Regions from separate parts of the Leptolyngbya sp. DQ-M1 genome, predicted to be linked through region 2. Evidence: predicted binding sites of a transcription regulator. Region 2 holds the regulator's gene; the other holds the start of a gene.

Region 1 (15,386 bases), on a different contig from region 2:
TGCTATATGTTCTTCCCCACATCGAGCCTAGCGACAGCTTGCGGTATGCAAACTTTAATCGACATTGAGGGAGCGCCACGGGTGCTGGCTGCGTTTATTATCGGCTCGATCGCGAAACTATTCGGGGTCAAGGGGATGTTCTATCGCTTGGCAGGTGAGCAAGCCCGACTAATTGACGATGTAACTGGAACAATTCCGCCTTACGATCAATTTATCGTCTTAGGTCCAGATAAATCGCAAGAAATTGTGGACAGGATTCAGCGAGAAACTGGATTATCTGCGGCAATTGTTGATGTCAACGATTTGAAAGCAGTTAAAATATTGGCAGCGTCATCTGATATATCGATGCCTTTGCTCAAGCAGGCACTGATCGATAATCCCGCAGGCAACGCCAACGAGCAGACCCCTGTGGTGCTGATTCGTCCAATTGATGCCGCTGAAAAACGATCCGCCATTGGGCTGCAATCGGTGAATCAACCTTAAACGAATACCCCTTAAGGCTGTACCCAAAACCGATGTCCAATTCTTACTCTGGGGTTGAACTGCTGCCTTCCTTTCTTATGCCTCGACTTCCTCAGACTGCTAATGCCCTGATTCGTCCCGTGCAATACCGGGATCTCGATGCGATCGACCAACTGACGCAGCAATCACCGGAACATGAATTGCCGCACTGCTCTGCTGTTCGTGAAAAAAGCGTCTCAATTCGCAACTGGTATGGGGTGATGAAGCTCCTCAGTCTGTTTCCGAATCCGCTGCAAAACTTGCCCTGTGTTCATGTTGCAGAGCTAAATCAGCGGATTCAAGGCATGATTCAGGTTTCTCCGTTCAACCGGACTCGCAGCACTTGGCGCGTCGATCGTGTCATGGTTGCGCCTGCGATCGTCGAGTCGGAAGGTGCGGAAGCTCAAGTGATGACGCAAGTAGATATCGGTTCTCTGCTGATTCGCTTCTGTCTAGAGCGGATTTGGCAAGCTCGGACTTGGGTACTTGAAATCGATGTCAATGACAAAGCGGCGCTAGATCTATATCGTCATAATGGATTTCAGCCGTTAGCAAACATGACTTACTGGTCGATTTCGCCAGAACAGCTAGAAGAACTGGCAGAACGAGAGCCGGATCTACCGAATCTGCTTCCGGTCAGTAACGCAGATGCCCAACTTCTCTATCAGCTTGATACGATGGCGATGCCGCCTTTGGTGCGTCAGGTCTTCGATCGCCATGTTCAAGATTTCAAGGTTAGCGTTCTCGGTAGCCTGGTCGAATGGGCAAAGCAAGTCTTTACGCGGACTGAAGTGGTGGGCGGCTATGTGTTTGAGCCGCAGCGTAAAGCAGCGATCGGCTATTTCCAACTGCACCTCTGCCGCGATGGTTCACAGCCGCATATCGCCCATCTAACGGTAAATCCAGCTTACACCTGGCTGTACCCCGAACTGATGGCGCAAATGGCGCGGATTATGCAGGATCTACCTGCTCAATCTTTACAAATGGCATCGCCCGACTATCAACCGGAACGCGAGGAATATTTAGACAGCATTGGAGCCGAGCGAATTGGGCATACCCTGCTGATGTCGCGATCGGTGTGGCACAAGGTTCGAGAAACGAAGTCGATCGCCGAAGGACTGCAACTCGCAGAGATGCTTCAGAATCTTCAGCCCAGCCGTAAACCTGTACCTGGACGCATTTCAATGCTGAAATCGGTTAAGCTCCCGGCACCGGAGAAGGCTCAAGAAGCAGATAAATCTGCGCCGAAAAGCGTGCAAGAACTGATGAAAGCTGCATCCCAAGAACCGCATCGCGAAGATCCCTGCTGCTAAACATGGAGAGAGTTGCGGCACTCGGATTAGATGTGGGGCAGAGGCGAATTGGGGTTGCAGGTTGCGATGGTACAGGGCTAATCGCGACCGGACTCACCACGATCGTTCGTAAATCTTATCCGCAGACGATCGAAGCCTTGCGTCAAATTGTGCGCGATCGCGATGTCGAAATTCTCGTAGTTGGGATGCCCTACTCGATGGATGGCTCGATCGGCAAGCAAGCTCAGCATATCCAAAAATTCGGAGAAACGATTTCAAAGGCGTTATCGTTGCCGATCGAGTACGTGGATGAGCGATTGACCAGCTTTCAGGCGGAACAATCAATGATCACGGCAGGAATTTCGCTTCAGCATAATAAAGGACTGATTGATCGCAAAGCCGCCGCAATTATTCTTCAGCAATGGCTGGATGAACGGAGGGCGAAGCGCGATCTCGATCGTCTCGCAAGCTCTAATCAAGAGTAAACTTCATAGCTGCTCATAGTTCATTGGCTTTGAGCGACCTTCTGAAATTTCTTGTTTTGCCTTTCGCTGTCAATAAGTTATTCTGCGTCCCCTTGAACGAGGCATCCCAACGCTTTTCATCTTCTAGATCAGCAATGTAGTCCCGAAGATGTTCTACAACTTTTTCTTGCAAGTCATCTGGAAGAGATTCAATCATTTTTACGATCGTAATGATGGCAGGCGAAGACACAAGCACTCTAAGAAATTCAATCAAGAATTTTGATCGTATCAGAAATAATATTACTTCTCGTCAGGAAGTAGCGTTTCATCGGGTTTAGCAATTCGGAGTGCATGATCGGGATATTGCCCAACAAATTGATCGACCTCTCGTAAGCGGTCTGGTAAAGACGGATATGCTCCGCGATACCGATGAAATCGAAAGCCGAGCGCATACAACTTCTGGACTTTCTTCCACTGCTCACGATCGCCCCATTTAGGAGCTTTGAATGCACGCCCCATTAGATAAATTGTCCCGCCGCACTGGGGACAAACATGATCTGTGTGGTAAGTTAGCTTGAAGCTTTTCTGACAGTTAAAACAAGCATGAGCAATCAAGTAGGGATATGAAGACTGCGACGGCTGATAAAGTGATCTGATAGTTCGATTTCTGATGGTTCGATTGCCGATGTTCCGTCGAACTTCCATACGACGATACTTTTCTTGTTTGCTGACCATAAGCGTTACAGACTTTACTTTGCCGTAATAAGCGCAACTATAACTTATTGACTCATCTGCTCAACGTTTCCAGCCCGAACCCACCCTTCTTGACCATTGTTTAAGCGAATTTTTTGCCAAGTTTTATCGGCATTCGACTCCAGCACCGTAACGCGATCGTTGAAATCGACACCGCCGATCGATCCCCCTTCACTTCCCGGAGCATCGCGCACCACAAGCCCGATCGATTGCGTCACCCGTGCTGGAAATGCCCCGGCTGGAAGCGGTTTCGCAGCAGTATCAGGCTTATCTGATTTCTCTACCGCAGGTTTTGCAGCAGGCTTGGCGGCTAGATTTTTGGTAGGAGTATCATTCGGGAACGTGGGCTTAGGCGGCATGACGGAAAGACGCGCCATCATAACTCTTGCGGCAACCAAACCACCTGTCGCAAGAAGTGCGATCGCGAAGAACACGCCCAGAACAAATTTGAGGACTGAAGACCACCGCATAGAAACCGCCTGCGAAGAAGATCGCCCAGATTTTAGCATTTGATTTGAAGTTTGAAATCATTGACCGAGTTGCTTGGATCGATTCACGGCTGCTTTTACCGCTTCGATCAATGCCGATCGCACCCCCGCTTTTTCGAGTTCTGCAATTCCAGCGATCGTCGTGCCTCCAGGACTGGTCACACGGTCTTTCAGTTCCCCCGGATGGAGATTTGACTCTTGCAGCAGTTGAGCCGTTCCCCGCACTGTTTGAATCGCTAGCTTGAGCGCGATCGCTCTTGGCAATCCCACCGCAACTCCGCCATCCGCTAAAGCTTCAATGACGATCGCAAGATATCCCGGCCCTGAACCGGATAAACCTGTCACCGCATCTAACATCGATTCGGGCACTTCAACCACTTCTCCGACCGTGCTGAGAATCTGTTTCGCTTGTTCGATGTGATGTGGCTCAACACGCTGACCTGGGGCGATCGCGGTAATCCCAGCTCCAACGGCTGCGGGCGTATTAGGCATCGCTCGAATGACGGGCGCGTTGGGAAATGCCGCTTCAAGCTGCGCGATCGTCGTTCCTGCCAAAATTGAAATGACCAGGGCAGAAACCTGCTGATTTGCTAATTCCTCCGCAACCTGCGGAAATATCTGCGGCTTAATCGCGAGTAAAACAATCTCGCAATCTGCCGCTTGTCGATTTTGCTCGGTCACTTGAACGTGATATTGCTGCGCTAAGAATTCCTGGCGCGATCGATTCGGCTCGCTCACGACGATCGCAGCAGAATCAAACACGTTCTGAGCAACAAGGCGGGACAAGAGAGCCTCTCCCATCATCCCGCCGCCTATCAGGCCAAATTGTTTAGACAATCTATTAACCTCAGATAAAGAGATTAAAGGGTTCGAGATCAAACTATCTTTCACCCTTAACTATTTCTCTAACCTTGTACTGCTCTCGGTTCTGTGCCCCAAACGGGTGTCGGAGCGGAGGCGCGGGGACGAGCAGGAGCAGCTTGGGGCAATTCATTGATCACGCCTGCTTGGGTGCTGACTTGAACACAGCTTGGCGTGAACAAGAAAATGCTTTCACCGATGCGCTCTTGATGACCGTCGATCGCATAAGTACCGCCTGCCACGAAATCTACAGCGCGTTGAGCTTGATCCGGATCCATAATCGTCAGATTCAGCACCACTGATTTACGCTCACGCAATGCTTGAATCACTTGAGGCATTTCTTCAAACGTGCGGGGTTCAACCACCACGACTTCCGAAATTCCGTTTGCTGCTCCAGGCATTCCAATCACATTATTCATAGCGGCTCCTACACCAGTGGTTTCACTTGCAATTCCAACACTTCGATCGCGAAAACGATTTGCCCGCCGCGATCGAGTTTCTTCTTCGGTGGCTGCGACTGGAGCCGGAGCGCTCTCTTCTTGATAGAGCGACTGATAGTCTTGTCCGTCCATCTCGTCGTATTCGTACTCGTATTCGACAGGTTCATTGAGTCCAACGAAATCTCGTAATTTACTGAAAATACTCACTGTTCACGCTCCATCCGAATCGTTATTGAGTTTGCTTGGGAAAGGTACGGTCAAATCATTAGGAGTAGTAGATCGACCTCTGATGTGGAAAATCGTTCTCGATTCACCGCTAGACTGTTTCGCGGGTCAGGCAAATTCCATCTTTTGGGCTGACAGCTTAGAGAAATTCCTACACTGTCGCATAAATGATGAATTGAAAAATCAGTATACATCCAGCGATCGAACTTGAATATTTCTTTTGGAGTTTTTTGTCCCCGGCTGCAATTGTATCGGTAGTTTTAGAAGTTGGAGCATAAATCTAGAGATATTTTTTAAATTTGTTGCAATTCGGTGATGCAGACTGTTCTGACTGATTCAAACTATTGAGATAGGCAGCTCATTTTCAAACATAGGGAAAATTTGACCGCAAAAAAGTAGCTTAATTCAATAGAATTCCGGCGTATATTTTGAAAGAATAGAAACGGCACGATCGACGCCGAAAGCTGGGTCTTTATCCCTGACCTCTTCACATTCAGTACTATACGTAAGTGATCTTTATTACAAGATGAGAAGCGCACCACTGAAGTAAGGTTTCGATTCGTTTCTGATAAGTGGTACATACAGTACCACTTATTGCTGAAATTCTGCGATTATTTTTGCAGTCTTGCTCCAAACAGCACTCGTCCCGGTCGAATCATCGTTGCGCCCGCCTGAATTGCCAAAGCATAATCACCCGACATTCCCATCGACAGTTGATCGAGATTGAGCTGGCTGTGAGTTCGGATTTTTTCAGCAAGTTCTCTAGCTTGTCTAAACAGCGCGATCGTGGCCTCGGCTTCTAGGTCAAACGGTGGGATCACCATGAGTCCTCGAATGTGCAAGTGCTTTAATTGCTCAAGCTGCGGGATCGCGTCCCAAAGCTCTGAAACTGAAAATCCTGATTTGTTGGGATCGCTCATGAGTTTAGCTTGCAGGCAAATTTGTGGCTTGCGGTCTTGTTCTTCTGCAAGCCGATCCAGCCGTTGCGCTAGCTTCAAACTATCGACCGAGTGAATCCAATCAAACAGGTCGATCGCGCTTTTTGCTTTGTTACTCTGCAAATGCCCGATCAGATGCCACGTTACATCGGTTAAATCTTTTAATTCTGCGCGTTTAGTCTCAGCTTCCTGAACCCGATTTTCACCAAAATCCCGAATTCCGGCGGCATAAGCAGTTCGCATTGCTTCTACGGAAACCGTTTTCGTCACGGCAATGACCCGGATATGTGGTGGAATTTTGGCGCGGAATTCGGCAATGTGGTTCTGTAGAGACGAGATCATTGAAATGTGCTTTTGTGAACTTTCTGAAGCTGATCGTACTCCTTGTACATTCCCGATCGGCGTAACATTCTCATGCGATTTTCGACCATTACTCTTGCATCGCTGCGTCCGATCGATTCAAATTCCAGTCCGTCTGCACCTTGAGATACGACAAAAAATAACCGTTGCGCGTAGAGCGTACTAAATAATTCCCGATGTTCTTCAACCAGACACACCCGAAACAGCAGCCCAAATGTTGGGTGGTTCAAATAATTCTCAGTATCCATCTACCATCCATCAGCAAGAGAGTAAGCCCAATTCGGAATCATCAACATCAATAGGAAATAGGAATTCAGAAATTGTAATCATTAATTGCAATAATATGTCCGTCTTAGCCGTGAGTTGCACGAAGTAGGATTGGGGAGTTTTTGCAACCGCGAGAGTTACAGCATAAATTGAGTGACTCAGCTTACCCTGTCATCAAAATAAGTTGCTATCATGTCCGAGATTATTTTAATTGCTGCGATCGCCCAAACAAACGGAGTCATTGGAAATCGCGGCAAACTGCCTTGGTCGATCCCAGAAGACCTCCAACGCTTTCGGCAACTCACGCTGCATCATACCGTCATTATGGGACGGAAAACATGGGAATTTGATCTGCAAAAACGCCCATTATCTCAACGCACTAACGTTATCGTTTCCTCACAATCACTGAGATCTGAGTTACCAAATATCGAATTTGTACGATCGCTCTCTGATGCGGTTGATCGACCAGAAGAAAAGCTGTTCGTGATCGGTGGCGCATCGATTTACCGTCAAGCGTTGGAACTCGTGGATCGTATGGAGTTGACGATCGTAGAAGGTCACTACGAGGGCGATGTATTTTTCCTAGAGTGGCGCGATCGTCTAAATGAATTTGAATTAGTCAACTTGGAGTCAAGAGCTGGCTATCGATTTGAAACCTATCGTCGCGTTGTGCCCCAATAAAAAACCGATCGCAATACTGCGATCGGCTCATAGTCGAAATCAGTTAAACCCTAGCGAATGTACTCTTTCAAAACACTGTTGCGATTCGGGTGACGGAGTTTCCGCAGAGCTTTCGCCTCGATTTGACGAATGCGTTCGCGGGTCACGTTGAAGATTTGTCCAATTTCTTCAAGCGTTTTCATCCGACCATCATCCAAGCCGTAGCGCAAGCGCAGCACATCTTTTTCGCGTGGGCTGAGCGTTGCCAAAACGCCTTCGAGGTCTTCACGCAGCAGATTCTTAGACACTTGATCTTCTGGGGTTTCACCATCAGATTCGATGAAGTCGCCTAAGCGAGAATCTTCTTCCTTACCGATCGGTGTTTCTAGCGAAATCGGCAACTGAGCAGACTTGGCAATAAAGCGCAGCTTCTCGATCGTCATTTCCATCCGAGTTGCGATTTCTTCTTCAGTCGGCTTGCGTCCCATTTCCTGAGACAACAGTTTCGTTGTCTTCTTGATGCGGGAAATGGTTTCGTACAGGTGAACCGGAAGCCGGATGGTTCTCGATTGGTCTGCAATGGCGCGAGTAATTGCCTGACGAATCCACCAGGTCGCGTAGGTCGAGAACTTGTAGCCTTTTTCGTGGTCGAACTTTTCTGCCGCCCGAATCAGACCCAAGCTGCCTTCTTGAATCAAATCTTGGAACGACAAGCCGCGATTCATATATTTCTTCGCGATCGACACCACTAATCTCAGATTCGACTGCACCATTTTATCTTTAGCGCGACGACCTAAATGCAGGCGATGACGGAACTGCGGCAGGGGCATTTTCACTTCCTGTGCCCAATCTGCATCTGAAGGTTCGCGATCGAGCTTGTCGGCTAACTTGAAGCGAATGCGCTCTAATTCCAGCAAGTCCGCAATCTTACGGGCGAGTTCAATTTCTTCGTCGGCGCGGAGGAGGCGAATTCGACCGATTTCTTGCAAATATAACCGAATCGAATCTTCGGTGTAGTGCTTCTTCTTGGCTTGAGTCCGGCGACGAGTTGCACGCCCCTTGACGGGTTTTCCCTCTTCGTCATCCTCTCCTTGATCTGAATCGTCAAGATCATCAAGGTCATCGAGTTCTAACTCGATTTCTAGAGCTTCTGAAGGGTCAAATGCCTCTTCTACAACAAGTAAGTCTTTGGCTTGGGTCATGCCGCGTTCCTCGTGCTCCTTAAGTAATGAAGTAAAATGTCCCAGCACTGAAAACAGATGTTGGTGGTTCGATGCAGTCTTGCTGACCCAGAGGCGGTGTTGCTTGCCGAAGCAAGCTCTCGTTCGTCAACTGGTGTGCAGTAGAGCGATCGGCAAAATGATTCAGTCAAAACGAGCAACTGCTACAACTTCCGAGAAAATACGGTTGGCAGAGGCTGACTTTCTGAGATCATTATTTCTAAATGATTGGAATGACTCCCCGATTGTAGCCTTTCTCACAAAAGTTGCACCCTTTTCCTGATTTCTTTATTAATCATTCTTGATAAATCTGCTGTGTCTAGCATTCACGTTGCTGTTCCGATGATCGCGATCGTTTTTATCAGGATCTTTGAGTTGCACAGTGATTCATCTCTTAATGGGACAACCTCTCTGTTAGAGTCAGGCATCAATCTGATTCAAATCTATCGCAAAATTCTGGCGTGATCCACGTTTGTATCTCTATGTCACCCCCGAAAGTGATAGATAATTTGTGGCCTGTTGACAACGTTAGCCCAAAATTATCAGACTGAATCAATTGGCTAATTAGCTTACCTAATGCAACGCGATTCGATATTCAAGGCGCAAATGCCTACTAAATCGATATTTTGAGGCGTTCACTACGATTAACTCGATGATAAGCGGCAGTTATTGCAAACTAGGTTGCATGGAAAGAAATTCGCTAAGGTATTAGTTTTATTTATTTGGCTTGAGAACGAATTAAAAATGTCTGTCTTTAGAAAGATGCGAGGTTGAATGCTGAATCTGAATCTATTCAGATGAGAGATCGTTGACAGTATTGACGAGCAGAAGCAGAATGAATCAGTGAAAATAGTACATCTGGACTTAACGGTTTAACGAGAAAACCATCAACATCGGGGTGCTGCTCTTGATAAAGCCAGCTCGGAGAATCAGTTTCTGTAACGATCACAAGCGTCATGCGGTCTGCATGGGCAATCGTGCGGAGTTGATGAATTGTGGCTTCCGATCGCAGATGCTCTTGCAGAATGACAAGACAAGGGGGATTTTGGCTCACTCGTGCTAGGGCTTGATCAGTGGTGTCTACAATCTCTACGTCGAGTGCGACTTGCTGAAGGAGCGATTCTAGCCCGTGCAATTCTTCGATTTGTGGAGCTAACAGCAGAATGTAAGTGGACGGAAAGACCATGACGAAAGTACCAATCTGAAATTCAATATAGCGACTGGTTTATTCGCCTTTTTCAAGGTGAAACTCGCTGAATATCTTTCGATGCTTGAGTTTCAATCCTTTATTGCTTGTTTTTATGCTTCGGTATTTCTTAGCTTTTAAGCTTTTAGAAATACTTCCCACAAACTTTTTGTCTACAATTTCTATTCTCTTTAGAAACTACAAATTAGAGTTGCTCCGTACGCTCGATTAGGGACTATTGCTTGTGGTGCAAGGCTTAGGCAAAATAAAGTGATAGAGATTACTTCTAATTTTGTACTGATTGAGTGAGCCAAGACGGCCGCTAAATTAAAGCCGCTTCAAAAAGAGTTTGAAGATTTTTGACTTGCTCTTCTAACAGAATGTTTAGAGTATTTATGAGGCAAGAATCTACTGATTTCTTTTAGATTTCATCTCGTTTTTTCTAGAAATGAATACAGAATTAGCCCTACTTCAGATGTGCCGTTTTATTCAACTTTTGGAAGCAAATCTTAAGCTAATTAAGGCAAGTTTATTGAAACAATTCTTGACTTTGAGAAGTGGCAAGCTCCGGATGTCCAGCTTCAATGAGTGCTCGATCGCGGATTCGACAAGAATCACACACACCACAAGGAACTTCACCGCCTTGATAGCACGACCAGGTTTTGTCAATTGGCACTCCAAGCGCGATCGCTCGCTTCACGATATCTACTTTGGAATCCATGACCAGGGGGGCAATTAATTTCGGCGCTCTGCCTTCTAATCCTGCTTTGGAAGATAACTCAGCTAAATGTTGAAACGCAGTGAGATACTCTGGGCGGCAATCTGGATAGCCTGAATAGTCCACCGCATTGATGCCTAGATAGATAGCTTCTGCGTTTTGTGCCTCCGCTAGAGAAAGGGCGATCGCAATAAATACGGTATTGCGCCCTGGAACGTAAGTAATCGGAATTTGATCAGGCTGAATGCCTTCTGTCGGCACCTCAATTTCTGTATCGGTCAGTGCTGAGCCGCCCCACTGCGCGAGATTCACATCGATGACAAAATGTTGGGACAACTTGAAGTGCTGCGCGATCGCCTGTGCGCATTGGAGTTCGCGATCGTGTCGTTGACCGTAACGAAATGAAAGCGCGATCGGTTCATAGCCATCGGAGATCGCTTGTGCAGTTGTGGTTGCGGAATCTAAACCTCCGGAGAGTAAGACGATCGCTTTCGGCATAATATTCTTCCAAACTTGCCGTCTATGATCTTTGCACCATCTCCGCGTAATTCTCAACCACTAGACATTCATTTAGCGCTGAGCAAGTTGGGGAGTGCGTCCGGTCAAGCCTGACATGATGCGAAAAACGATCGTTCTTAAGGGCTGAAGGGTTCGCAAAATCCACAAGCTCAGGCGACGAAGTTGCACGATCGGGACAATCTGATTCGAGAAGGTGCGATTTAAGATGTCGGTGATGCTCAAGATCAGCAGGTTTTCCCACTGTCGCCAACGTTCGTAGCGCTTTAGAACGCGCAGACTGGCAATGTTTTCGCCGCGTTTTTTTGCGGTTTGTAAAACTTGTGCTAGGGCAGCAGCATCGCGGATTCCCATGTTGATGCCTTGACCGCCTAACGGATGGCAGCTATGAGCGGCATCTCCGATTAAGGCAAACTGCGGCAAGACATACTTGCGGCTGTGCATCAACTGAATCGGGAAGAGGTAGCGCTGTCCTTCGATTTCTGGTGTGCCGAACTTCGAGCCATATCGCGCTTGGAAGGCTTCAATAAAGGCGCGATCGTCAAGCGCTAACAGAGCTTCGGCTTCAGCACGAGGGGCTGTCCAGACGATGCGACAGCGATTACCGGGAAGTGGGAGAATGCCAGAAGGCCCTGTTTTCCAGAACCATTCATAGGCGGTGTTGTTGTGGGGAGCATCGAGCTTGAGTGTAGCGACGACACAAGCCTGCCAATATTGCCAGCCAAGCGTTTTAATTCCGGCTTGTTGACGGAGGGGCGATCGCGCGCCATCTGCTGCAACGACTAGGCGCGATCGGATTTGCTGCACTTCACCATTGAGCAGAACATCGAGAACCACATCACTGGACTGGTGCTCGGTTTTAATCACTTTGGCAGGACAGAAGCGATCGACATTTGAGCAAGTTTGAAGCAGATCCTGAAGTGCGGTAATTAAAACTCGATGTTCTGCGACATATCCTAAAGTTTCAGTGCCAATATCGCAGGGTGCAAACTGAACGGCAGTCGGATAGTCCGAATCTGAAAGGCGCACGTTCTTGTAGGTTTCAACTTGAGGGGAAATCTGTTGCCAAATGTTCAAGCCTTCAAAGATGCGGCTGGATAAGAGCGAAATAGAATACGCCTGAGCGCGAGAAACTGCCAGCGAAGACACTTCAGCCTCGATCAATGCGACTCGAAAGCCAGAATCTTTTAAGGCACACGCGAAGGTGGTTCCTACGACACCGCCACCGACGATCGCAATGTCATAGTCAAGAATTTTCGATTCAGCGATCTGCATACCCGTTGAGCGATACGAAACTTTACACCTATTCTCGCGTAGATTTTTGATGTGAGCAATCGTTAAGCGATCGATGCCATCATTAGTTCTTCAGCAATGTCAAAGTTGGCGGTCGCGTTTTGCACATCATCGAGTGCATCAAGCGCGTCCATCAGCTTGAGCAGAGCGCGGGCGTGATCGGGGTCGGTGACTTCGATCGTATTTTGGGGAATCCAGCGGAGTTCGACTTGCGCCACAGTGTAACCCCGGTCTTTCAGGCTTTGACTGAGGGATTCCAGGTTTTCGACTTCGGTAAAAATTTCTGCGGCTTGTCCGTCTTCGGTTTCGATTAGCTCATAAGCGTCGGCTCCACCTTCGAGGCAGGCTTCGAGGAGGGCTTCTTCGTCGATCGACACTGCTTCAATTTTGCGGCTGCGTCCGGTCTTTTGCGGAGCGAAAGAAAGTTCGACAATGCCTTTTTGCTCGAACATCCAGCCCACGCAACCGGGTTCACCCAAGTTACCGCCGTTTTTGCTAAAGGCTTCTCGTAAGTCAGCAGCGGTTCGATTGCGATTGTCAGTAAGGGCTTCGATCAGGATAGCCACACCGCCTGCACCGTAGCCTTCATATTGAATGGCTTCCAGTGGGGCATCTGTGCCAAGCTTGCCAGCACCTTTGGCGATCGCGCGATCGATATTTTCGTTAGGAATGCCTGCGGCTTTGGCTTTTTCGATCGCGGTTCTGAGCTGAAAATTACCTGCCGGATCAGGAACTCCATTGCGAGCCGCAACAATGATTTCACGGGAAACCTTAGTAAAGATGTTTGCTCTTTTAGCGTCTACTCTGGCTTTTTGGCGTTTAATGTTTGCCCACTTGCTGTGTCCTGCCATACCTACAAATCGAAACGGGTGCGATTAATAGGATATCGAAAAAGTTACGATTTGCCTCCGGTGAAGGTCACGCCCTGAATAAAATAGCGATTGAAGAACGCATAGATAATCAGGGCTGGCAGCGTGAAGACCATCGAAGCTGCCATGATGTAATTCCAGTAAGTGATGTATTGACCTTTGAAGGCGTTTAAGCCGATCGGTAGGGTGAACATTTCAGGATTTGACATGACAACGAGGGGCAATAAAAAATCGTTCCAGGAACTCATGAAGATGAAAATTGTTTGTGCAGCTAGAGCGGGTTTTGCTAAAGGCAGAACAATCTGAAAAAAGGTTTCAAATCGATTTAATCCATCGAGTTGTGCAGCTTCTTCTAGCTCTTTTGGAAAATTAACAAAGAATTGCCGCATCATAAAAATAAAAGTGGCGTTGACGACGGTTGGGACAACTAATCCTTGATAAGAATTGAGCCAGCCTAAAGATTTGAGAATTAGAAATTTGGGAAGTAATGTAATTTGGGCCGGGACAACGAGAACTGCCAGAACCAGAAAGAAGAATAAACGGTTTCCGGGAAATTGAATTCTGGCAAGGGCGTATCCCGCCATTGAATTGAATAGAAGATTAAACAGGGTGACAAAAATAGCAACGATCGCGCTATTGAATAACCATCTGCCAAAGAGCGGTTCTTGTGCAAAAATTGCTTTGTAATTCTCTAAAGTAAACTCCTGGGGAATAAAGTTAGCTCCACTCGCTGAGATTTCTGAGAGTGGTTTAAACGAAGCAGAGAGCGCCCATAGAAAGGGAATAAAGGTGACGATCGCATAAATGATCAGTCCACCATACATTAACCAAATCCACCAGCGAACTGTGTTTGTTTTTAACATGATTAATCTAAGCTCTCTTCTCTAAAGAAATAGCGTTGAATTAAAGTCGCTAACATAATGACGAGCGCAAGAATGAGTGTTAATGCAAGCGCATATCCCATGTCTAACCGATTGAAAGCGTATTGATAGATCAGAAGCACGATCGTTAATGTGGCGTTATCAGGGCCACCTGAGCCATTTGAGAAGATATAAGATTGATCAAATAATTGGAAGGTTCCGATAATGCCGATCGTAATCACAAAAAACGTTACAGGCTTGAGAAATGGCAGCGTGATACACCAGAATTTCTCCCAGGTTGTTGCACCATCGATCGAAGCGGCTTCATATAAACTTTCTGGAATATCTTGCAGTGCAGCCAAATAAATCACCATAAATAACGGTGCAGTTGCCCAGATATTCATCAACATAATTCCTTTGAGTGCAACTTGTGGATCACCAAGCCAATTATAAGTAGGTAAACCGACTGCATCTAGAAAATTATTTAACAACCCATTCGAGTTATAAATCCACATGAATATGAGTGTGAGAACGGCTGAAGAAGTCACAGTCGGTAAGAAGAATGCAACTCGAAACCAGCTTCGACCGCGAATTTTAGCATTAAGTAATAAAGCGAGGACGAGGGCTAGAATCGTTTGGATTGGAACAACGATCGCGACGTATTGAATTGTATTTGCAAGCGCGATCCAAACTCGTTCATCATCTTGAATCCGAATAAAATTTCTCAATCCTGCAAAGCGAAAATCAACCTCACCGAGTAATTGAACTCGATAGAAGGAAAGCACGATCGCATAAATCACAGGCAATGCCAAAAATACACCCAAGATTACGATCGCAGGTGTCATAAAGGCATAACCTGATAACGCTTCTCTAGATTTTTGTTTCATTGTTATTTCGATAAATAGATTTCTCGATTTGCAGTATTTTGAGCGCGTTTCATCGCTTCGGGTAAAGGTTGCTGTCCGAGCATCGCACTGACAAATTGATTATCAAAACTGGTGACAATGGTTGGTAAAGTTTCGCCCGCTTGCCAGAGTGTTCCATACTTTGCACCTGCAACAAAGGGTGAATAAATCGGATTACGATCGTATTTCATTTCCGCTAACACCGATCGCCGCGATGGCAGGGTAACACCCTGTTTTGCCCAAGCTTTCATCCCAGATTCGCTCGTTAGAAACTCAATTAATTTCCAGGCTGCTGCTTTCTGTTTCGATTGCCGATTCATTACATAAGCAACGGTATAAATCATCGTGCCTTGTTGATCGTTAATTTTCGGAACTTCTGTCGTTTGAAATTTCAGGTTTGGAAAGGTTTCTTTGAGATAGGGAATTGCCCAATTTCCATCGAGTGTCATTGCTACTCGTCCCTGTCCGAATGCTTCACTATTTGAATTAGCACCGACATCAGTTGCTTGTGCGGCGGTGCGATCGCGTCGATATTGCTCAATCACAAGCTGTAGTCCTTGAAGTCCCTCT
Region 2 (15,386 bases):
TTGCACCGCAGGACATTAAAGAACTAATCGGCAGGCTGATAAGCGGGAGCTTGCTTGATTTTGTGCCATTTGTAATAGGTACTCCACTTCAAGGCACGACGATCGCGCCAGAGTGCCGGAAGATTTTGCTGAATTTCGCGAACAATCCAACTTGCCCCAAATTCACTCTTGATCTTGTGCTGACGACAATAAGCCCAATGTTTGTAAACGTAGAGCAAGATTCTCAGGGGAACGCTGAACACCATCATCGCCGAAGGTTCGTTATAAATCGCAGCAAAACACTTGTTCCGGCAGTTGTTTCTCAGCGCGACTAAGTTATTTCGTCCGATCGGGGACTTATAGTGAATCACACAAGCATCCGGTAGATAAACCACATAAAAGCCGCGATCGAGCATTCGCTTACAAAATTCGGGTTCTTCATAATACGCGGCGAACATTTCCCGATAGCCTCCTAATTCGAGAAACAAGTCTCGTCGCAGCAGGCTACCGTAGCCTACAAAAGTCGGAGCATAACAACGATACTCGATTGCCAAAGGTTGACCCGGCAAGAGTTTTCCGGTTTCGTCGCTTTGAGACAGCGCGACTGCTCCCACTTCAGGACTAATCTTCAACACCGTTAAGGCGTTGTCAACACTCTCCGCGCTCAACAGTTGAGCATCATCATCGAGATACAGCAAATAAGGCGCTTTCGCTCGTTCTGCAAGTTCGTTGCGGGTGGCAGGGATACCCTTATTGTTTTCATGCCGAAAGACTTGTAATCGATCGACCAAAATCGGATCGATCGCTGGAAGCACCCGATCGACGATCGGCGCTTCTGAGGCATCATCAATCAGCAGAATCTCAAACTCAACGTGCTGCAGCAAGGTAAGAGAATTCAGGCAGCGAATCACATCATCAGGACGATTACGACTGGCAACACAGACTGAGAGCGCTGGAGAGGTAGAATTCATCATCAGGCGAATCGCGTCAACTCCTTAAAATTTGAAGTGATAGTGGGCATCTGTCATCTGCCCGAGGATAGGACAGCTTTCTTCTAAACAAAATAAAATTTAACTGCATCAATTGAAAGATACGATCGCACGGGTCGAATCGTATACTAAGAGAGCAATTTACAATCGTTTACTCTTGGGCATCGATCTTCGCAGCTACGTTTATATCGATCGCTTGCAGTCGCAGCACGCAGCTTATCTGGGAACCGAGGCGCTAGGATTTCTGCCACTTCCCGGTGACGCTTCATTATGGATTGAAATCACGCCTGGAATTGAAATCAATCGCATCATGGATGTGGCACTGAAAGCGGCAGTGGTGCGTCCGGGAGTGCAGATGGTCGAGCGGTTATATGGAGTCCTCGAAATTCACGCGAGCAATCAAGGCGAAGTGAATGCGGCGGGGCGAGCAATTCTGGCGGCGCTGAATGTGCAGAAACAGGATTGTCTGCGACCGCGTGTGATCTCCAGCCAGATTATCCGCAATATTGATGCTCACCATACGCAACTGATTAACCGAACGCGGCGCGGCAATATGATTTTGGCAGGACAAACGCTGTATGTGTTTGAAGTAGAACCAGCGGCATATGCCGCTTTAGCTGCAAACGAAGCCGAAAAAGCGGCGTTCATTAATATTCTGCAAATCTCAGCCGTGGGCAGTTTTGGACGCTTGTATCTAGGCGGTGAAGAGCGCGACATCATCGCCGCATCGAAGGCAGTGATCGAGACGATGGAAAATCTGCCGGGACGAGAACACTACAGCGATCGTAAGGAGTAAAGCGATCGTGGCGGTGATGGCACATTTGATGACGCTGCATAAGGGCGCGGTGATTTGGTCGGAGTGGCGATCGCGCTATCCGACGATCGAGCCGGATTTAAGCGATGCGGATTTAGATGAGATTGAGTTGCGCGGCGCAAACTTACGAGGAGCGAATTTTAGTCGCTCTAGATTGTGCTGGGCAGTGCTGAATGAAGCAGAGTTGAACGCGGCAAAATTTAATAAAGCAGTGCTTCAGAAAACTGAATTTATGCACGCGACATTACAGCACGCCCAATTTGTGGATGCGAACTTAGTTGGAGCAGATTTTCGCCACGCTAATCTAACCGATGCCAATTTCATCGGAGCAGATCTCAAAGGGGCGAATTTTAATGATGCAGATCTGATTCGGGCGAATTTGATTGGCACAGAGTTACGGGGGGCGAAATTTAAGCGATCGGATCTTACAGGTGCAGACTTGCGGCGATCGGATTTAAGCAATGCGATTTTGATTCAGGCAAACTTAGCCGAAGCCAATTTGAGCGATGCAAATTTAGTTGAGGCGGAATTAAGCGGAGCGCATTTTTATCGATCGACCTTCCACAAAGCCAATTTAAAGTTCGCTCACTTTAGCGGGAGTTACTTATTTGGGGCAGATTTCACGGGTGCTGACTTGTCGGGAGCTGACTTGTCCTGGGCAAATTTGGGCAAGGCAAATTTTACTGGGGCAACTTTAGCCGGCACGAATCTCAGAGGTGCAAATTTGGCGGGTGCGGTTTTGCCCGCTAGATTAAGTCGATGACGCGATCGCCCTGCCATCGTCTTTTTCAGGTAAACGGGTACTCTGGAGGTAAAATTCCTTCGTTCTCTCCGCATGAAAAACTGGTGGCAGCAAATCCAAGCGAAAATTCAGGTCATTCCAGAAGCAAAACCAGAAGAATCGATTCTTCTGCGAGTCCTCACTCAGTCGCTTGTCAGCGTGGGAATTTTGGCGACAGATTTGGCTGCGGAAACTCAGTTGAGCGTGTGGGCAATTCCCTTAAGCGCGATCGGAGCCTACTGGAGTTGGCATCGACGACGCAAGAAAAATACAGGGTTTAAATTCCTGTTGGCGATCGCAATGACGATCGTGCTGTTTAGTTTTTTTGGCAGGATGCTCGGTGGTGCTCAGAACGGTGATAATCGGCTGCTGCTGGCAGAGTTTCTGATTCAGATCCAAGTGCTGCACAGCTTTGATTTGCCACGCCGCAAGGATTTGGGCTATTCGATGATGATTGGGCTAGTGCTGCTGTCGGTGGCAAGTACGCTGAGTCAGACGATGCTGTTTGGCGCAATGCTGCTGGTATTCTTGGCGATCGCGCTCCCGGTACTGATGCTCGATTATTGTTCGCGCTTGGGCGTAGATGTGGTCAAGTTAGAGCGCACCAGCTTTAAGAAAATCAATTTTCGAGTGCTGCCTGCGATTTTTGCGATCGTGCTGGCATTGGGATTGGTGATTTTTGCGCTGATGCCGCGACTTCCTGGCTATCAGTTACGTATATTTCCGGTCAGTTCTCCGGTGAGCGTTCAGGAGCGATTTAATAACCGAGTGATTACCAATCCGGGCATGGGTCAGAGTCGAGATCCGCGTGTGGGAATGCGATCGGGGAGCGGAAAAGGCGCAGGGCAAAGCCAAGATCCGGATGACCTGTCTTATGGTGGATTTGGCGACAAGATTAGCCAAAACGTGCGGCATCCATTAAAGCCGCGAGTCATTATGCGGGTGCGATCGCAGATCGAAGGCTTTTGGCGGGTGATGGCTTTCGATCGCTACACAGGGCAGGGTTGGGAAGTGTCGCGCAACGACAAGACGCAGACAGTTAAACGCTCACCTTGGTCATATCGGTTCTTTCTGCCGACTCCGGTGACGATCGGCAAAACACGCGAAGTGGTGCAGACCTACACGATTATTGCCCCAATGCCGAATCTAATTCCGGCGCTTTCAAGGGCGAGAGAAATCTATTTCCCGACCGATGAAATTGCGATCGACCCCGAAGCAGGATTACGTGCGCCGATCGAGTTAAGCGATGGCATTACTTATACCGTGGTGTCGGATGTGCCGTATCGCGATCGCACGTTGCTGCGGCTGTATTCGTCCAGAGCGCAGTATCCAAAAGAGAGTCCACACTTACAGATTCCAGCGGGAATTGCTCAGAATGTCGCTAAAGAAACGAAGCGAATCCTGGCAACTTCTGAACAGCCGATCGAGTCCGATTATGAAAAGGCGCTTTATCTGGGGCAGTATTTGAAGCAGCGTTATCAGGTTCGGCAAGACCTGGATTTGCTGAAGCCGGGTGAAGATCTCGTCGAGGCATTTTTGCAAAATCAAGGCGGCGATCGCGATCATTTTTCTACGACACTGACGATGATGCTGCGATCGATTGGCATTCCGGCGCGATTAGTAGCGGGATATGCGCCCGGAGAATTTAATCCCTTCACCGGACTGTACATTGTGAAGAATACCGATGCTTACGCGATTACAGAAGTCTTCGTGCCACGCATGGGATGGTTCACGATCGACCCGATTCCGGGACGTGAACTGATTCCGCCTTCGATCGAGGAATATCAGCCCTTTAGTCTGCTGCAGCGATTTTGGAACTGGGTCGCGGGATGGCTACCTCTGCCTGTAACGGCTTGGATCAGCGAAGTAATTCGGACGATCGGGAGCGCGATCGGCTGGTTTTTGGCGCTGTTTACTCAAGGATTAGGTGGATTCTTGACCGCGTGTTTACTAATGATTAGCACTGCCTTGCTGGTTTGGCTGTGTGGTCAAGGCTGGAAAAAATGGCGAACTTACCAGCGGTTGCAGAAGCTTGCACCGATGGAGCGGCTTTATCAGCAAATGCTGTCTCGCCTCGAAGCGCAAGGCACTCGTAAATCTTCAGCAGATACGCCGCTAGAATATGCCCGACGAGCAAAAACCATGCGGACTCAAGAGCAAGCAGGTGCGATCGAAGACATTTCCCAAGCGTATGTGAAGTGGCGCTACGGACGAGAAAAACCTGAAATTGAAGCGCTGCGGCATCAGTTGAAGAGACTAAAACCTCAGCGAAAGTAAATGAGTAAGCCTGTGCCAAAGGCAACACCATTGGCAGTATTCATTTCGCATAGCAACCGTCTCGACCTCAGCAGCACAAAGGAATCCGCTCGAATGGGTGCAAGTGACACTATCGCCATCCGATTCGAGTTACGGTACAATCTTCCAAAATTATTCAGCCCTGAGAGGGAGAATCTAAGCGTGCCGAAAAAAACACGCTCGAAAGTAGAAAATTCCCAGAGATTTTCAGGATCACGGCTAAAATGTAGCGCAGTGTACAAAAAGCATTCGGTGACTCAGTTTTAGTGGTCTAAAGTCATCAATTGTTTACAAAGCTCGATCGCTGACCGGCTTGTAAACTCATCCAGCACTCGACACGACAAGGAAAGAAATGGTTGTGACCAAGGATAGACCGCTTGCAGCAATGTTCCGTCAGATTGGAGGAAGTGCATATCCTCCCGTGATTGAAACGTTTGAACGGGGCAAAACAATCTTCTTTCCCGGAGATCCGGCAGAACGAGTGTATTTTCTGGTCAAGGGTGCCGTCAAACTGTCGCGGGTATACGAAGCAGGCGAAGAAATTACGGTGGCGCTGCTGAGAGAAAATAGCGTATTCGGGGTGCTGTCACTGATTACCGGACAAAGAGCCGATCGCTTTTATCACGCCGTTGCCTTTACCCCGGTTGAGTTGCTTTCGATCCCGATCGAGCAAGTCGAGAAAGCACTGAAGGAAAACCCCGAACTTTCGATGCTGATGCTCAAAGGCTTGTCCTCGCGGATTTTGCAAACCGAGATGATGATCGAAACCTTAGCGCACCGGGATATGGGATCGCGATTGGTGAGCTTTTTGCTGATTCTCTGCCGCGATTTTGGAGTCCCATCGCAAGAGGGAATCATGATTGACCTCAAACTCTCGCATCAAGCGATCGCTGAAGCGATCGGTTCGACTCGCGTGACGGTGACGCGCTTACTGGGAGATTTGCGTCAGGACAAAATGATTTCGATTCACAAGAAAAAAATCACCGTTCACAACCCGGTAACGCTAAGTCAGCAGTTTACCTAATTGGACTAGAATTCTTTCCTTGAAGACCCGCCCGAAGTATAAATCGAACAGGCATAATGATAGGCGGATCTAGAATTGCCTTGCCAGTGTAAAAGTGCTGGTCTAAGGATCTCTTGGGAGTCTTATGTCCGATGTCGGGCTGATTTTAATTCTGGTGGTGTTGGTGTTGGGTGGAGTGATCGCAACAGTGGGTGATCGCTTGGGAACTCGTGTGGGAAAAGCGCGGCTTAGCTTGTTTAATCTTCGTCCGAAGCAAACCGCGGTCGTAGTCACCATTTTGACCGGAACGCTGATTTCTGCCTCAACTTTAGGAGTGCTGCTGCTGGCAAGTAAAACCTTTCGCGAAATGCTGCTGAACTTTGGGCGAATCCAAACCGAGCTGCGCGATCGCGGACGCGATTTGGAAAAAGCTGCCACCGATCTGAAGGCGACCGATGCTCAGAAAGCGCAAGTCGAGAAACAACTCACAGAAGCTCGATCGGAACGCGCCCAAGTTGAGGAACAGCTAAAGCGAATCAATGCCGATCTGAAAACTTCAATCGATCGCCAACGGGAAACCAATGCTCAACTCCGCACCACCGAAGCGCAGCGTGATCTCACGCGTCGTCAACTGGTCGCGGTGTCTGGTCAAGCATTAAAACTCCGCAGCGATATCAATCAACTGCAGTCGGAACAAAAGACCCTGATTACGCAGCGCGATCAGGTCAAGCAGCAGATCGCCGAGCGCGATGCAGAGATTGCCGAACGCACGAAACTGATTGAACAGCGCGATCGTGAGATTAATGAGCGCGATCAGGTGATTGGGCAGCGTGAGACGGATCTGAAGCGATTAGAGGCACAACGAGCCAGCCTAACTGCGACACTGCAGCAAATTGAACGGGATGTCGAGCTAATTCGCAGCGGCGATCTGGCGATTTATCGGACACAAGTGTTGTCTTCTGGCGTGGTGCGCGTAGGAAATTCGGAAGGTGCGAAAGCAGCGATCGATCAACTCCTGCAATATGCAAATCGTTCTGCGGTTGAGGCACTGCGGCTCGGACGAGATGATCTGCAAATTGTGCAGATTCGGACGACGGAAGTTGAAAGTTTGATTCAACAAATCAGGAATGGTCAAGATTATCTGGTTCGGGTACAAGCCCTCGCAAACTATGTCAAAGGCGAAAACAAACCCGTGTTTGTTTACATGAGTGCAGTCCCCAATCGGGTTGTGTTTTCTGCGGGAGAGACGATCGCTGCCCAAACGATCGATCCCTCCAAGCTTGCACCGCAGGACTTCCAACGGTCGATTCAAGAACTGCTTGCTGTTTCTAATACTCGCGCTCGTGTCGCTGGCGTTTTGAACGACAACATTCAAATCGAAAAACTGCTTACATTAGGATCATTCATTGACCAGCTGCGGCGCTATCCCACTCCGGTTGAACTGCGAGCGATCGCATCGGATACCACATACACGGCTGGGCCGCTCAAAATAGAATTAGTGGCAGTTCAAAACGGACAAGTGGTGCTGAGAGCATCGAGCTAACATATCCAGCGAATAGGGGAGTAGAGACGCAGCATGGCGGAACAGCCAGTAATTCTGGGGTTTGATCCAGGGCGGCAAAAGTGTGGATTAGCGGTCATGGGGGTCGATCGCCGCCTCTACTATCATGAAGTGATCAGCGCCGAAAGCACGATCGCGACGATTCAAGGCTTGCGGGAGCGGTATCCGATTTCGCTATTAGTGATGGGGGATCAGACTTCCTCAAAAGATTGGAAGCTCAAGATTGCGAATGAATTAAGTGAGCCGCTGCGGATTATTACGGTGGATGAGCGCAATAGTTCCTTAGAAGCTCGCGATCGCTATTGGCAGCTTTATCCGCCAGAAGGGTTGAATCGGTTGATCCCGCAAGGAATGCGAACGCCGCCGAGAGCGATCGATGATATTGTGGCGATTTTGCTGATCGAACGGTATTTAGAACGCTTGGTGAGCTAAGGGATCGATTCATCGCCTAGACGGGCTTGAGTGAATTGTTCTAGCACTGCCTGACGCAACAATCGCTGTGGCATGAATCCCTGAGTCAAAATGAAGTCGTGAAACTTTTGGGAGTCAAATTTCTCGCCGAGTTGTTGTTCGACATCTTTGCGAAGCTGCATCAGGCGTTGATAGCCATAGAAGTAAGAGGGAGCGTGTCCGGGAAGCCGGACGGTATAGCGATCGATTTCCTGCTGAGCGAAGAACTTTGAGTAGCCTGCCTCTTCGGTGAGAACGCGCAGTGCTTCGGTCGTCGAGATTTTACCTAAATGCAGTTCGGGTTCCAAGAAGGCACGCGCCGCCCGCAATAGCTGAAATTGTAGGGAGATAAACTGCCCTTCGATCGGCATGAACGGTAGGGTAATCGCTTCGGCGTAGAGTGCCCAGCCTTCGTGGTTGGCGGGGTTGTAGCCGAACTTCGATCGAGCCTCAGAAATGCCTTGATCTTGAATCGTGGTGAACTGGAGGTCGTGTCCGGGTCTGCCTTCGTGAGCAGTGAGCGTCCAGGAAACGGCGGCATAGGTGAAGTCGTTGTAGGTACGGGGTTGGGGGTCTGGTTTTAGGAGGGGAATGATGAAGGTTCCAGCCGTTTTGCTTGAAGCTTTGGGAGCATGGTATTGCGGAACGGGAAAAATGGCGTTTTCACGATCAGTGGTGAGCCGAATGGTTAAGGGGCGTTTCGGGAGCGTGACTAATTTTTCACGCTGAATGATGGCTTCGATTTCCTTTTGGCGTTTCTGATAGTGCGGCAGAATTTGATCGCTCGGTAATTGCTCTTGCTTGAGAGCGCGGATTACGTCGCCATAGTCTTTTGCCTGAAAGCCTTTTTGTCTGGCGATTTGTGGAGCAAGCACGTTCATTTCTTGTTGAATGGCGGCAAAGGCAGAATGGGCATTTTGCAGGAGTTCGTCGATCGGGATTTCAACTCCTCGTTCTGCGAGTTCTGCTGCATAAAGTTCGCTCGGTAAGCGGAAGCTGGTTCTGGCTTTGGGTAGAATTTCTTGCCGAACAAAGTTTGTATATTCGGTTAATTGTGCTTTTAGTTTGGTGTAACTTGATTGATCGATTTTCTGTTGTTCGATGCGTTGCTTGATTTGTTCGAGTTGAATGGCTGTATTTGCTAAATCTTTTTCAAGCTGCGATTTTTCGGGAAAGAAAACGTTTTCTTGCGTCATGCTCTCTCGCATTCTTTGAATCGCCATCGTCGCGATCGCAGTTGTATTTTCTCCGCTAATTCGCTTTAATTGCTTGGTTAAATCGCGCTTGTTGAGATCATCAATGCTGCGGTTAATTTCTCTAGCTAAATTCACATAAGGCAAACGGTATCGTCGATCGAGTTGAATCGATCGCAATTCCTCGTTTGCTGATTGAATCAGAATTTCTAGATCAAGTTTGACCGATGGCTCAGTTTCCTGCTTTCGCTTTGTCTGAAGTGTTGCAACTGCGTCATTTAAGTTTCGCTCGTAGCATTGCACATAGTTTGTATCTAGTTTCAGCAGCGATTGGCTGAGTGTGGGTTGATCTGTGCAGTTTGATTCTGATTCAGCTTTGATTAGAAGGTTTGTATTTTCATTGCTTCTTGTGATCCAGTTAGGTTTTGCCGATGCGATCGGTTCTGAAATGGAGTGGATCGCGATCGCGACCATGAACGATGCGATCGCCAGCAAAACGGGAACTTTGCGCGAGAGCCGGAGAGCACGAACCATAAATCAGTGAAAAGGGACTGATCGATCTTAGCGGTCACAAAAATTTCTTTACTGACGACACTGGAGCGACTTAAACACATCGTCTGCTTTCTTTCGCGCTACATCTAAATTTGCGTCATTTGCCAGCAGATTCACCACATATCGACTGTCACCCAAAATGATGTTTGCTCGGTAAATCACAGTCGCTTTTTCGGGGGAATCGGGGTACTTTAGCAATCCCTCCCGAACCGCAATTCCCGTCGTTTGTCCACACAGCGTCCGGTTTTCAGCCCGCACCGTCTTGATTTTCAGTTCTTCTTCGTCCGCGCCCAGCGCAATGCTGTCTAAGATGCGATCGATCCGCCGCCGTCCTGATTCTTGATCTACCGGAACCCGCGCCATCAAAAGCTGAATATCGGGTTCATTGCCTTCGCTGGCAACAAGGGCAACTTTTGCGCCTGCTATATTCACACCCAGCAGACCCTGAGAGCCTCCAGGTAGGGAATAAGTCATGATATTGCTGGCGATCGCTTCTGCGCGTTGGGGGGTTGCAGCATTGCTGAGAAATTTTAATCCGAGTCCGGTTAAGCCGACTCCCAGCGTAGCGATCGCGCCCAGCACCACGGCAAGCGTTTCCCAAATTGAAACTTTGTATTGCGGAATTCTAGAAGGGAGGTCTCTCATTGTTCTTACTCCAAATCAACGCCTAAAAAGCGATCGAGAAACCGAGTCCGCCAGGACAATCTCAGAATTAGCGCCCACTCTATCGCAACCAAACCCAAAAACAGGCAATCCTGTAAACTCAGCGGAGACAGTTCAAAAAACACCCGCAGCGGCGGAATTGCAAGAATCAGCAAATAGACAACAAGTAGGGCAACGGCAACGATCGTATATCGCCAGTCGCCGCTTAATGGTTCTCCGCCTGTCCAAGCGTTTGTGGGTGGCTTGAGAAACGGAATCAACAACAGTTCGCAAAACACTAAAATGGTGACTAATGCAGTCCGAGGAATATTAAATTCGATCTCAGCAAGTCCAACATTAGGAGGTAGATCCAAGACAGCACTCACTAAATAAAATAGATACACGGTGAGCGACACTAACGTAATCGTGATCGTAGCAGGAACGACGAAATGTAGCATCGATCGCACTAAACTGCGCTTTTGCAGTTCTCCGGGTTGTGCCCAGATTGGAATAAACGTTGTGGGAATTCCTACACCAATCAGAGTGACGATCGCGCTATGTTTATTTAACAGTGGGAAACTATCGGAAACAATGGCGATCGCAAAAATTAGCAACGCCACGCAACTCAGTCTTACCATAAATAATTTAATGACATCGCGAATGCCATTTTGAATGCGTTGTCCTTCTAAGAACGTATGCGGCAATGCTTCAAATGAATCCTTCAGTAACACAATATCGGCAATGCTGCGAGTTGCCTTACTGCCGCTCTCCATCGCAATTCCAAGATTCGCTTGCTTGAGCGACAACACATCATTCACGCCGTCTCCGGTCATCGCAACATAGTGACCCGATTTGCGTAAACTCCGAACCAGTTGCGCTTTTTGCTGCGGTGTAATTCGTCCGAACACATTGTAATTTCGCGCCGCCTGCATCAATTGCGCTTCGTCCATCTGCGCCAGTTCTGTACCCGAAATCAATCGAATATCATCGCTAAAATCTGCTTGTTTTGCTAAGGCTGCAACCGTTTGAGGATTATCACCGGAAATAATCTTTAGCGTAATGCCTGCTTTGACGAATCCTTGCAGCGTTTCACGGGCAGAAGGTCGGAGTTGGTCAGAAAAGCAAAGAATTCCAAGCGGAGTCAATTCGGGCAGCGTGGAGCCTGCGATCGACTCCAAGGTGATTGACCCTGATGTATAAGCAAACAACACAACGCGATAGCCGTGATTCACTTGGCGATCGATGTAGTCCAAACTTTCATCATCTAAAGTTGTGGCTTTCATCAAAATTTCCGGTGCGCCCAGAATGTAAGTCCCTGGGTGATCGGCAAATTCGATCGCGCTCCACTTTCGCGCTGAAGAGAAAGGAATTTCGTCGCGAATCGGTTTAGCATATCCACCACAGGCAATCAGAACGGCTTCACTGGTGCGGTTTCTGGCTTGGGTGCTAGCGGCAAAGTCACCTAAGCGCGATCGTAATTCCAGTTCTGAACGAGCGATCGGATGTAGCGAATGCAGTTCGATTTGATTCGTCGTCAGCGTTCCAGTTTTATCCAAACACAGCACATCAACATTGCTCAACGACTCGACAGCATTCGTTTGCTGAATCAAAACATTCTGCCCCAACATCCGAATCGAACCCATCGCATATGACAGCGTGATTGCTAGAATTAATCCCGCAGGAATCAGACCCGCGATCACTGCGGCACGCTGTACCACTTCGTTTAAGGTCTGAGATCGACTCACAAAACTGATTCCTATCAGCAACCATAAAAACGATGCCAGCAGCAATAAAATCCGAATAATTAAGTTAATCTCCGCTTGCAACGGCGTATAGACTTGGCGAAACTCTCGCGCTCCCATCGTTATCTGATAAGCGACGGTATCAGTTCCGACCTTTTGCGCTTCATAACAAGCACTACCACTCGCACAGAAACTGCCTGAATACACAGGCTTACCCGCAACCTTGACAATCAGATCCGATTCTCCGGTGAGCAGCGATTCATCGACCTCAACTCGTCCTGCTCCAACAATTTCCCCATCGACCAACACCTGATCCCCCGGACGCAGCACCAGCGTATCTCCCAGCACGATCTCACTGGGGTCAATATTAATTTCTTCACCGTTGCGAATCACCGTCGCGTGAGGACGAGACAACAGCGCAATTTCATCCAGTTTCTGCTTTGCCCAAATCTCCTGCACAATCCCGATCACCACGCCGCTGAAAATCACCACAGCAACGAAGATGGCATCACTCGGACGACGCAGCAAAATGAAAACACCGCTAATTGCAAAGAAAACGGCATTGACAAACGTGAGTAAATTCTCTTGAAAAATTCGTGCATACGATCGACTCGTCGGCAGCTTAACATTATTTGTCTCACCTGCTAAGACGCGCTCACGCACTTGTCGATCGCTTAATCCGGGAAGCGTTGCCATGAATCTGAAGGGGCTAAATCAGAAGGATGTCAATATCATAGACACTGCTTTCCTTCTCGCAAAATCATCTTTCACGCTTCTTCCTGCTCGTTGAGGGATTTCCAGCCCGCTTGCCACTGCGATCGGTCTTTGAACAATTTCGCATTCATCCAAAACCGCACCGACGGATCGCAAGCTGCCACCACTTCCGCAAATACCCACTCGCCCTCATTTTTGCGATTAACGACCTGAAAGTGCCGCCAGCCCCAGGTTTCTTCCTGTGCTGTCCACTTTGATCCAACCAGATGAGGAAATTTTTGTTTTTTAGCCATACCTCCATTTTAGATTTTTGCCTTCAATTCAGGAATACTCAGTCTGGACATCAAAAAGATCGTCGCAACCGCAACGAGACAGTAGTATGAAGTATTTTCCTGCTCACCCTTCCCGGTTAAGGTTCCTGTATATGATGCGGACAAATTTATCGATTGCTGTGCTGATGTCGATCGGCATCATTCTCCCGGCTCAAGCTGAAAATCTCGATCATGTGCGCCAACTGCTGGCAACGAAACAATGCCCGAACTGCGAGTTAACCAGTTCAGGGCTTGTGCTGGCTCAATTGCCGGGTGCAAATCTCGCAGGCGCAAATCTCGCAGGCGCAAATCTCAGTCAAGCCAACCTTGCCGGAGCCAACCTCACAGGCGCGAATCTCGCAGGTGCAACCCTAAGCGGCGCGAATCTCGCAGGCGCGAAATTGACTAGCGCCAACTTACAAGGCACCGATTTAACTCGATCGTATCTTGTCGGCGCAGACCTAACCGGAACGCAAATCGAAATGGCGCTGATTCAAGGCGCGATCGGGCTACCGACCACAGCGGGAACGCCGGAGATGTTTTACCAGATGGCAATGGAAGCAGGCAAACGCAAACAATATGAACGAGCGATCGAGAACTTCAATCAAGTGCTAGTTCGTAAACCCGATTCGGCTCCAGCCTTGATCGGTCGGGCAATGGCGCGACTCGAACTTGGAGACGAAAAAGGCGCAGTTCAAGACTCGGAACAGGCAGCAGCGTTATTCGAGCAGCAAGGGGATGCCAGCAGCGCCAAATCTGCAACTACGCTTGCCCAAACCTTAAAAAATCCGCCGAAAGCGCGATCGGGCGGCGGCTTCGGGCAAACCCTGATCAACGTAGTCGGCGGACTGTTGCAAATGTTTCTAATGCGCTAACAGAGCCTGAGGGATGCAATGTGCATCTCTGCAAATTCTCTACGGCTGCGTCATCGGCATTCCTGTGGGAGCCAAGCTGGTCAGCTTTCCTTGCAGGCTTGCGGGAAGAATTACTTGATTGATTGCATGAATGGTGCCATTGCTTGCAGCAATGTCTGCACCAACGACTTGTGCGTTTCCGATCATCAGCATTCCGTTGCTACCTTGAGCCGCGATCGGATTTCCACTCAGCGATCGCACTTGTTTTGCCGCTAGATCGGTAGAAGAGACTTTGCCTTTGACAATGTGATTTTGCAGCACTTGAGTCAGCAACGCGCGGTTTTCCGGTTGAACTAATGCTTTGAAGGTTGCCGGAGGAATTGCAGCAAGGGCTTCATCGGTCGGAGCAAAGATGGTGACATTACCGCTGCCTGCGAGGTCAGAGGAGAATGCTCCGTTTGCATCAGCCACGCGCAGGAGCGCATTGAACAATTCAAACGAAGGGCTGGTGCGAACGATTTGATCGATAGACTGATCAGACGAACCCGTAGATGCGTAGTTCGTGGTGCCGGTCGGGGTTGCACCGGTCGGGCTGCTATTGGTTGGAGTATTGTTAACTTCAGGACGGTTTGCCGGGGCAACGGTGCCAGGAACGCTTTGATTGTTGGGCAAACCAGGAGCGGTAGTCGTGCCTGAATCTACAGAACTGTCAGGATTGGTGATGCTTCCAGGAGTGTTTTGACCGGATTGACCCCCAACCGGAGGAATACCAGCATCCCGATTTGTCGGAGCGGGGGTTTGGGGAGTATTTGCCGGAGTGGTTTCAGCATTGGGCGTGAATTTACTTTGTGCCATTGAGGGCAGGGCAACGCTAACGCCTAATCCAACTACAGATAATCCAGTAACTAAACGCTTCAGTGATGTTTTCATTGTTACTTATCGTAAACATTGCTCCCCAAGCGTATAAATTACAAACGTGAACTTCCTCCCTCGCTTGAAATAATCCGAAAGGATGGTTTATCTGTTTGATTGAATCCGTTTAGAGGTGCCGTCTTGTTGCCGAATATCAAGCCTTTCCGCCAGGCTAAGTGGCGGGTTTGACTCTAGTGGAGTCTTGTCTGGCAGAAGGGTGAGGGCGGGGGAACGAGTCGAAGTTTTGGCAGCAGTCGCGGCATAATGTGCAGGGCTTGCGGATTTCACTGAGATCGACTGACCGCCTGATTGACGACCCCGCGCTGATGGCTGCGATCGGCTTGCTCTGCGCTCGGAGGTAGGACTGAGTGCAGCTTGTTGCTTAATGATGCGGCGAGATGTCTGCTGCGCCGAACGCAAGCGTCGAGAAATCAAGACAGAGCTGGTTGCACAAGTAGCAACGACGATCGCGAGTAAGCCAATGGCGCTGCTGGAGTCAGCAGAATTAGCGGGTGATTCTACAACCGGTTGCGGCGATTCTACGACTTCTAAGGGGGCTGGATTGGTGTAGGTTAACCCTGAGACCGCTAGCCA

Evidence for each region. Region 2 encodes NtcA, which controls nitrogen genes in cyanobacteria. Its sites were predicted from a motif close to TTTGTANNNNNNNNTACAAA; they were not measured.
Region 1: a site for NtcA is predicted at 8,714-8,733, ahead of rpoD (RNA polymerase sigma factor RpoD). Genes of this name have one in related genera too.

What each region holds. Positions count from the first base shown of each region.
Region 1 is NZ_JAMPLJ010000006.1:149,713-165,098, forward strand. Features, by position in the region: gene NC981_RS18850 (F420-0:Gamma-glutamyl ligase) at 1-483, shown strand, start outside; gene NC981_RS18855 (GNAT family N-acetyltransferase) at 561-1,814, shown strand; gene ruvX (Holliday junction resolvase RuvX) at 1,817-2,278, shown strand; partial or broken gene NC981_RS18865 (hypothetical protein) at 2,282-2,507, opposite strand; gene NC981_RS18870 (hypothetical protein) at 2,558-2,992, opposite strand; gene NC981_RS18875 (SH3 domain-containing protein) at 3,037-3,480, opposite strand; gene proC (pyrroline-5-carboxylate reductase) at 3,538-4,335, opposite strand; gene NC981_RS18885 (cell division protein SepF) at 4,404-5,006, opposite strand; gene NC981_RS18890 (YggS family pyridoxal phosphate-dependent enzyme) at 5,636-6,304, opposite strand; gene pipX (transcriptional coactivator PipX) at 6,301-6,570, opposite strand; gene NC981_RS18900 (dihydrofolate reductase) at 6,782-7,270, shown strand; gene rpoD (RNA polymerase sigma factor RpoD) at 7,321-8,451, opposite strand; gene NC981_RS18910 (response regulator transcription factor) at 9,263-9,655, opposite strand; gene queC (7-cyano-7-deazaguanine synthase QueC) at 10,185-10,871, opposite strand; gene NC981_RS18920 (FAD-dependent hydroxylase) at 10,944-12,164, opposite strand; gene NC981_RS18925 (YebC/PmpR family DNA-binding transcriptional regulator) at 12,227-13,033, opposite strand; gene NC981_RS18930 (carbohydrate ABC transporter permease) at 13,078-13,914, opposite strand; gene NC981_RS18935 (sugar ABC transporter permease) at 13,917-14,798, opposite strand; gene NC981_RS18940 (ABC transporter substrate-binding protein) at 14,801-15,386, opposite strand, start outside.
Region 2 is NZ_JAMPLJ010000005.1:281,333-296,718, reverse strand. Features, by position in the region: gene NC981_RS17845 (glycosyltransferase) at 24-950, opposite strand; gene NC981_RS17840 (hypothetical protein) at 1,126-1,764, shown strand; gene NC981_RS17835 (pentapeptide repeat-containing protein) at 1,781-2,545, shown strand; gene NC981_RS17830 (DUF3488 and DUF4129 domain-containing transglutaminase family protein) at 2,618-4,840, shown strand; gene ntcA (global nitrogen regulator NtcA) at 5,211-5,882, shown strand; gene NC981_RS17820 (DUF3084 domain-containing protein) at 6,007-7,404, shown strand; gene NC981_RS17815 (pre-16S rRNA-processing nuclease YqgF) at 7,438-7,854, shown strand; gene NC981_RS17810 (DUF885 domain-containing protein) at 7,851-9,599, opposite strand; gene NC981_RS17805 (hypothetical protein) at 9,648-10,262, opposite strand; gene NC981_RS17800 (HAD-IC family P-type ATPase) at 10,268-12,697, opposite strand; gene NC981_RS17795 (TIGR02450 family Trp-rich protein) at 12,769-13,008, opposite strand; gene NC981_RS17790 (pentapeptide repeat-containing protein) at 13,140-13,901, shown strand; gene NC981_RS17785 (fasciclin domain-containing protein) at 13,941-14,810, opposite strand; gene NC981_RS17780 (hypothetical protein) at 14,898-15,386, opposite strand, start outside.